DNA from 2 places in the Exiguobacterium sp. s34 genome. Region 2 is predicted to be linked to the other one. Evidence: riboswitches for the same ligand, from Rfam matches in the RefSeq annotation. Region 2 holds a riboswitch; the other holds the start of a gene.

Region 1 (4,239 bases), on a different contig from region 2:
ACCCTTCCTCTTGCAAGGCGTATGCTTTCAATTTGTTCACGAGTCCGATCCCTCGTCCTTCTTGGCGCATATAAAGGACGATGCCCGACTCCTGTTCGATTCGACCGATAGCAGCATCGAGTTGTGGACCGCAATCACATCGGAACGACCCGAAGACGTCTCCCGTCAAACATTCCGAATGAATTCGAACGAGCGGGACGTCCGACAGCGTCTCGGTCACGAGAGCGACGTGCTCGTGTCGGTCGAACCGATTCGCGTATCCGATCATCCGAAACGCGCCTTTCGATGAGGGAAGTGACACGTCCGCTTCGCGCGTGACAAGGTCTGTCTCCATATATCGGACCAATGCCTCGATTGTGATGAAGGCCAATTCATGACGTTTGGCGACTTGCACCAAGTCCGGTACGCGGGCCATCTCCCCGTCTTCACGAATGATTTCACAGATGACGGCTACCGGTTCACTGCCTGCAAGTCGTGCCAAATCGACGGACGCTTCCGTATGGCCACGGCGCACGGAGACGCCTCCTTTTTTGGCGATGAGTGGGAAAAGGTGTCCTGGGCGTTGAAAGTCAGACGGACGTGATGACGGATTCGCCAATTCGCGAACGGTATGGGAGCGCTCGCTCGCAGAGATGCCTGTCGTCGAATCGACATGGTCAACACTGACCGTAAATGCCGTCCCATGTGGGTCCGTACTGTTCGTCACCATTGGCACAAGGTCAAGGCGTGCCGCGACTTCTTCGGCGACGGCTGCACAGACGAGTCCTTTTCCTTCCGTGATTAAAAAGTTCATCGTCTCAGGTGTCATCTTGTCACCGAGCACGACAAAGTCACCTTCATTCTCACGGTCCTCGTCATCGACAACGATGATGGGACGTCCGCGTCTTAACTCCTCAATCGCTCGATCGATCGAATCAAACATTACCATCCCGCCTTTCCATAACCTTGTGACGCCAAAGACTCGAGTGTCATCTTCGACTGTCCGACTAATTTTTCCATATATTTTGCTAACAGATCACATTCCAAATTGACAGAGTCGCCGACATGCTTCGATCCGAGAACGGTCTCGCTATACGTGTGCGGGATCAAGGACAGGGTAAATCCACGTTCTGATACGTCAAATACGGTCAGACTTGTCCCGTCCACAGAAATCGATCCCTTCGGCACGATGTATGAAAGAAGCGAACGGTCGCATTGAATGTCGACATATACGGCATTCGCGAGCGGACGTTTCTTGGCGATGCGTCCGACGCCGTCGACGTGTCCGGACACGAAATGCCCACCGAATCGTCCGTCCGCTGGCATCGCCCGCTCCAGATTGACTCGTGTGCCCGGCTTGACCCCATCTAAACTGGAGGCCTTCAACGTCTCTGGCATCACATCAACAGCGAACGTCGACGCGTCAAACGTCGTGACCGTCAGACAAATCCCGTTCACCGCAATGCTGTCCCCGACCTTCACGTCCTCGAGCACTTTCGTACCTGACAGGACGAGCCGTAAGGACGGTCCATTTCGCTTCACCGCTTTGACCGAACCGATTTCTTCTACGATTCCGGTAAACATCAGAGCGCCCCCTTTCGAAGGACGACTTTCAGATCAGGTCCAATCGTCTCGACCTGATGAATGCCAAAGCGAGCAATCGCATCGATCGAGCCTTCCTGCTGCGAGCGATAGATGCCGTTCTTTCCGCCGAATACGCGCGGTGATTGATAGGCGACCCATTCATCGACATACCCTCCGTCAAGAAGGGACGTGACAAGCGTCGGTCCCGCCTCCACCAACAAGCGCCCAACCCCGTTCGCGTACAATGTCTCGAGCATGCTCCCGAGTGACGTATAATCGAATAGCTCGATGCCCATAGCACGCGCCCGTTCCCGTCTCTCTTCATCGTCTGACGAAGTGAACAGGAGGACCGGTACGTCTTCAGCCGTTCGAGCAAGCGTGCTCGCGAGTGGCAAGCGAAGATCACGGTCGAGGACGACTCGCTTCGGCTGACGTGTCTCTCGGTCCAATCGAACGGTCAGTGCCGGATCATCGGCGAGCACCGTTCCAATCCCCGTCAAAATCGCATCGACTGTCGCGCGTAGTTCATGAACGTCACGACGAGCTTCCGAACTCGTCACCCACTGGCTCTCACCCGACTCCAAGGCAACTTTCCCGTCGAGGCTCGTCGCCGTCTTTAAGATGACGTACGGTCGTTTCGTCTCGAGCGCTCGCAAGAACGCTGGATTCAATTCCTTTGCTTCATCTTCAAGCAGTCCGACTTCGACCTCGACCCCAGCCGACCGGAGACGCATGATTCCTTTTCCGGCAACGAGCGGGTTCGGGTCCTCCATGGCGATGACGACCCGTTTGATCCCGGACTCTACAATCAAGTCGGCGCACGGTGGTGTTTTCCCGTGATGCGAGCACGGCTCAAGCGTGACGAAAAGTGTTGCTCCGTTCGCTGCCGCACCTGCCATCTTGATTGCATGAACCTCGGCATGCGGTTCGCCCGCCTTGAGATGGGCGCCTAGCCCGACGATGCGACCGTCTTTGACGAGAACGGCACCGACGAGCGGGTTCGCCCCAGTCTGTCCATCGGCCGATTTCGCCAATTGGATGGCCTGTTTCATGTACTGTTTCATCGTTCTCCCTCCTTTTTTCCGTACAAACAAAAGACCCTAAGGAAAGGTCCTTAGGGTCTTGGTGGGAGGGTTTTCGTCGCTTTTGAACAAGCCAAATAAACGTTTTCTTTACAGAAAAGCGTACGACGAAGCACAGGTCACGCGGACCTGTTTTTTGTTCCTTCTCCCATCCAGACTATACTGTCGGCTCTAGAGTCTCACTAGATCCACCGTTCGCACACGTGCGCCCGGGTCACGGACTTAGGGCATGGCCCATCACCGCCGGTTGGGAATTTCACCCGACCCCGAAGGAATATTTGTTTGTACAGATTTACTGTATCGCAATTGTTTTTATTTCGCAAAACAAAAAGCGCCACTCGTGAGAGTAGCGCCTCGATTATGCGAGAAAGAGGACGACAAGAAGCCCGACAATCCAGCAATAATATGAGAAATACTTCAGTTCGCCTTTGGCCATGACGTGTTGGAACCACTTCAACGAAATCGCAGTCAACGCATACGAGGCGATGAACGCCAAGATGAGCGGGCCGAACAAGTCACTCGTCTCCGGGTTCGTAAACAAAGCCGGACCGTCCAAAATCATCGTTCCGAGACTGATCGGGATGAACAGGAAGAATGAGAAACGAAGTGCTGATTCCTGCTTGATCCCGAGTAACATCGCCATGACGATGGTCGCCCCAGAGCGACTGATGCCTGGGATAAGTGCTACCGCTTGGGCGAGCCCAATCAAGATGGCGTCACGTAACGTGATACCGCCGTCCCCTTTATTCCCGCGCATATTTCGAATGAACCAAAGCGCGAGACCTGTGATGATGAGCGTATATCCGACCGTCGCGACGCCACCGAGTACTTCTCCGATCCAGTCGCCGAAAATGACACCGAGGACACCGGCTGGAACCGTTGCGACGAGGAGCAAGCCGATAAACTTCACATCGACCATCGTTTCTTCCGTTCGGTCCTTCTTGAATAGGAACGTCCATAAACTGACGATGAGACGGATGACATCTTTACGATAGACCGTCAAAACCGCGAGGAGCGAAGCAAAGTTTACGAAAACTTCAAATGACAATCCCGGCAAGTCGATGTTAAATAATTCTTGGAAGATAACAAGATGTCCACTTGATGAAATCGGAATCGGCTCCGTGAATCCCTGGATCAATCCGAGCAACGTATAAAATAACCAAACTGTCATAATGGTAATCCTCTTTTCTGTTTTTCACTCAATGCGCCTATTTTAGCAGAATTGGACTTTCGTTGACCAGCTGTTAAAAATTTTTTGATGTAATTTCAATATTCGATTGATTAGTCTGAAAATTAAATTTATTATAGAAGGGTACTCATCTGGAGCGAAGGCGATGACCCCATTTCTCCAGTTGGGTACTTTTTTATAAAAATATGACATTTTTGGTTGATTAAAACTTTTTGTTTACATTTATCTCGAAATTCGATTTAATTTGTAATAGAACTGTTACCATTTTTTGAAATCTTTATCTGTGACTTTAGACCTATCCATTTCTTAGAATATGTTTAAAAATTTTCAAAATCACGTTAATAAATCCGAAAAACCATCCGATAGTATGATTGTAGGAGCATTTTTTTCATCTTTGTCGGTTCA
Region 2 (4,239 bases):
GCACCACTCGCGTTTGTCATTGGTGTGCCGTGGGCAGATGCTGTACAATTCGGTAGCTTCCTCGGTCAAAAACTAGTTTTGAACGAATTCGTTGCATTCTCTGAGTTCGCACCAATCATCGGTTCTGGTGATTTGTCAGCTCGTACAGAAGCAATGATCGCATTTGCACTTTGTGGTTTCGCAAACATCTCGTCACTCGCGATCCTTCTCGGTGGTCTTGGTGGTATGGCGCCAAACCGTCGTGGTGACATCGCACGTATGGGTGTTCTCGCGATTCTCGCAGGTACGCTTGCAAACTTGATGTCAGCTACATTGGCTGGACTTCTTCTCTAATCGATATAAGAAAACGCGATCACTTCGGTGGTCGCGTTTTTTAACGTAGGAATTATGTATACAATTTGACGTTCGGCCATTGAGCTGGCCAATTTTTTTGAGCCATTCGTTTCAAGTAGATTGGATGTTTTGAGGTGCTTGTTTCAAAATACGGTGTAGGTCTAACTTGTAGTGTGAGAAGGTCTTGAACGCCATAGGGTGCTGAGAGAATGAGCTCACCGTCTAAATTGAGACGTACCCCGATTGCTGTCACAGTTTCGGGGAAATGGGCTAGCGCATCGATTGATGAGGTATACGGAGGCAGATGGTTCACATGATGCATTCTTGCTTGGTTTTTGACAGACCAAGGCATGTCTGGATCTCGTTGATACAACGTCTGCTCTAACTCTTTCTCGATTGCTTCTTCTGGCTGGGTAGGGTCGAAATAAATCACATCCACATCGTCTGTTTGTGTCGGAGTATCGTATCCGTGGAGATGATCCCATATTTTTGCGCGGATATAGCCCGCGCAAATCCACCAGTCTGGTAGATGAAGAGTAGCGACGGTGCGAAGGTGCTTCATGAGTTCTGCATCTTGCTGTAAGAAATGGATCAAGTCCTGTTCATGTTTCATCAATCAAACTCCTTCTGATCAATAGGATTTAGAAAAAGCACCTAGGCAATGCCTAGATGCTTGTATATCGATTACGCTTGAAGCTGTACACGTTGACGTTCGATCCACGGCTTCAATTTCAAGAAGAGTGGAACGAAGAGTGCGCTGATCAAGATCGCTTTAATCAAGTTGAACGGTAAAATCCCGTAAAGGACGAGGTCCGTCTTCACGGCCGGATCGGCCATGTCTGCCATTCCGAAGAAGAAAGCATAGGCTGGCAAGATGACGAGATAGTTTAAGATGGCGAGGCTGAGTGCCATTGTGATTGTACCGGCGAGTAGTCCAGAAGCGAGTGCTTTGTTCGTCTTCCGTTTGTGATAGAACCATGCGACCGGGTACATGAATGCGACACCTGCGAAGAAGTTTGCGACTTCTCCGACCGGGACACCGCCACCGTTAAAGACATAATACAAGACGTTTTTCAATCCGACGACCACGACACCTGCGAGTGGTGAAAAGACGATCCCGGCAATGAGTGCAGGAATGTCACTAAAGTCCACTTTGAGGAATGGCGGTAAAAATGGGAGCGGGAAGTTGAATAGCATGAGTACGAACGAAATCGTCCCGAGCATCGCCAAAGTCACCATTGTTGTCAGTCGTTTGTTGCGCGTAGTTTTCATCAGAATCTCTCCTTTAGGTCGCTCCTCGATGAATGGCACCCGTCGCATATAAAAACCCGATTGCAATGAAGACAATCGGGAGAGTTTACGCGCATACGAAATAGATGTTTTCCGAGGTGGAAGAGTCCACGTCAAAGAAAACATCCGGATATCGGTCGGATGCCGCCATCTTCTCCCATCCAGACTATACTGTCGGCTTTCGAATCTCACGAAATCAGCAAGCAACGCCTTGCTCGCTCACGGGCTGAGAAGAATAAATTCTTCAATACCGCCGGTCGGGAATTTCACCCTGCCCCGAAGATGGAACGATTTAATTTTTTTTGTTACAGTTTAGTTATACAAGATAATGCACAAAACTACAAGTCAATTGACTTGAAATGAAGATAAAATGAGGAGGAGTTCAGATGATTCATTTGACAGAATCAGCAGCACTTCAAGTACAAGAGATGATGAAACAGACCGAACGCCCGGATGCACAATATTTGCGAGTAAAGGTCCAAGGTGGCGGATGTACAGGACTTTCATATGGAATGGGCTTTGATGAGGAGAAAACGGACAAAGATGTTCAATTTGATCATCATGGTGTCCGCGTCATCGTCGCTGAAGTGGATCATGGTGTCGTCGATGGACTTGAGATCGACTATAAGCAGTCGATGCTCGGCGGAGGCTTTACGATTAAAAACCCGAATGCGATCGCCACGTGTGGATGCGGCTCAAGTTTCCGTACGGCAACGAACGCCGGTACACCAGGAGAATGTTAAAGAATAAAGAACCGATCGCACTCGCGATCGGTTCTTTATTCTTCTTCTGTCAAAATCAAACGAATCACTTTAGCGGTGACATCGAGTTCGATATGGTGCTGCCAAGGTCGAAAGCCCGTGATTGTACACGTGTCATTCGTGATTCGGAATGAGCAAACGCTCTCCTCTTCTTGGTCGAGGACGGAATAACGACTGAAGTCTGATAAGCTCTGATAAATCGCATACTGTGGCGGCAATTCGTAAGTCCATCCTTTTTCTAGCATGATTTGATGCATATTCAGGTCCCCCTAACGAGTCTTTACTTATAACAATAGCAAGAAAACGTGTGAAAGTGGTAGATTAGTCTGTTTCTTTGAAGGGAAAATGAGTAGGGACGTCATTACAAAATGGAGGATTGAGGGTCATGAGAAAAGTATTGATATTCGGAGGGTCACGCTATTTCGGGAAACGACTTGCCTTGCGACTCGCGGAGGCGGGGGACGATGTGACGATTGTGACGAGAGGGCAACTGCAAGTGCCAGAAGCCGAAGGGATACGTTCGATCAAAGGAGATCGGCAATCGGTCGCAACGATGAAAGACTTGGCACGCGAACGGTACGACCTCGTCTACGACAATATTTGTTTTACGCCGTATCAGGCAAAGATTGCGTCGGACGCGTTCATGGACAAAGTGGGGAAATATGTATTGACGTCTACGATGTCGGTGTATGCTCCGGGTCCTGACTTAAAAGAGAGTGACTTCAATCCGCTCCATTATGAATATCATCTAGAAGCCGAGCATGATTACGGACAAGGAAAGCGAGAGGCCGAATCGTTCTTCTTCCACCGGGCCTCGTTCCCGGTCGCGACCGTTCGCCTGCCGATTGTCTTAGGGCCGGACGATTATACAGATCGACTCAAATTTTATGTGGATGCGATTCGTAACGAGGAACCGGTTGTCTTGCATCATCCGGAAGCGAAGATGGGCTTCATTTCGAGTGCGGAAGCAGCGGCATTTTTAGAATGGGTAGGACGCGCGAACGTGACGGGTCCATTCAACGCGGCAAGTGACGGTCTGATCTCCATGGGTGCTCTGATGGAACGGATCGGTCATCACGTCGGAAAACCGGTCCATATTATAAAAGACGGGGAGTCGTCCCCATATGATTCGGATGTCGACTATTACATGTCAATCGCTGAAGCGAAAAAAGCGGGCTACGTCTTCACGCAGTTGGATGACTGGATTGACCGGGTCATCATTCAGACGATGCGGAAATAAAAAAATCCTCTGTGGATACGGTCCACAGAGGATTGATGATTATTTCCCGGCAAATACAGATGTCGAGTGTTGTGGGTGACGAGCAGTCGGGTCCACAAGTTGTTTTACTTGGTTGATAGCGATTGGGGCTTCACCGAAACCTGTTGCGATCAACTTCACTTTTCCTTCGTATGTGGCGATATCACCACAAGCGAAGATGCCAGCGACTGTCGTTTCCATACGTGAGTCGACACGGATTGTGTTCTTCTCGAATTCCATTCCCCAGTTCTTGATTGGACCAAGAGATGAAACGAATCCGTAGTTACAAATCAAATCATCAATTTCAACGATTTTCGACTCACCGTCTTTATCTGTCAGTTCGACAGATTCGATGTGTGTCTCACCTGAAAGTGACTCGATGTTGTATGGGGTAAGGACGTTAATCGTCGATGCTCTCATCTGCTCGACCGTATGTTCGTGAGCACGGAAGCGGTCGCGACGGTGGACGATGTGTACTTCTTTCGCAATCCCTTCAAGCATGAGCGCCCAGTCGACGGCTGAATCTCCGCCACCTGCAATCATGACACGGCGATCACGGAATTTCTCCATGTTGTCGACGAAGTAATGAAGGTTTGC

What was found. A riboswitch is a leader RNA that binds a small molecule or an ion and turns the genes downstream of it on or off. The one in region 2 is predicted to bind FMN.
Region 1: linked by a shared signal. The riboswitch ahead of ribD (bifunctional diaminohydroxyphosphoribosylaminopyrimidine deaminase/5-amino-6-(5-phosphoribosylamino)uracil reductase RibD) and the one ahead of KNO87_RS12115 (ECF transporter S component) in region 2 are both predicted to bind FMN.

The regions. Positions count from the first base shown of each region.
Region 1 covers NZ_JACSKE010000001.1:139,514-143,752, forward strand. The annotation lists gene ribB (3,4-dihydroxy-2-butanone-4-phosphate synthase) at 1-922, opposite strand, end outside; gene ribE (riboflavin synthase) at 922-1,563, opposite strand; gene ribD (bifunctional diaminohydroxyphosphoribosylaminopyrimidine deaminase/5-amino-6-(5-phosphoribosylamino)uracil reductase RibD) at 1,563-2,627, opposite strand; FMN riboswitch at 2,782-2,923, opposite strand; gene KNO87_RS00770 (undecaprenyl-diphosphate phosphatase) at 3,004-3,816, opposite strand.
Region 2 covers NZ_JACSKE010000005.1:200,738-204,976, reverse strand. The annotation lists gene KNO87_RS12125 (NupC/NupG family nucleoside CNT transporter) at 1-333, shown strand, start outside; gene KNO87_RS12120 (nucleotidyltransferase family protein) at 386-946, opposite strand; gene KNO87_RS12115 (ECF transporter S component) at 1,018-1,605, opposite strand; FMN riboswitch at 1,769-1,911, opposite strand; gene KNO87_RS12110 (HesB/IscA family protein) at 2,010-2,366, shown strand; gene KNO87_RS12105 (hypothetical protein) at 2,402-2,641, opposite strand; gene KNO87_RS12100 (NAD-dependent epimerase/dehydratase family protein) at 2,770-3,624, shown strand; gene KNO87_RS12095 (NAD(P)/FAD-dependent oxidoreductase) at 3,664-4,239, opposite strand, start outside.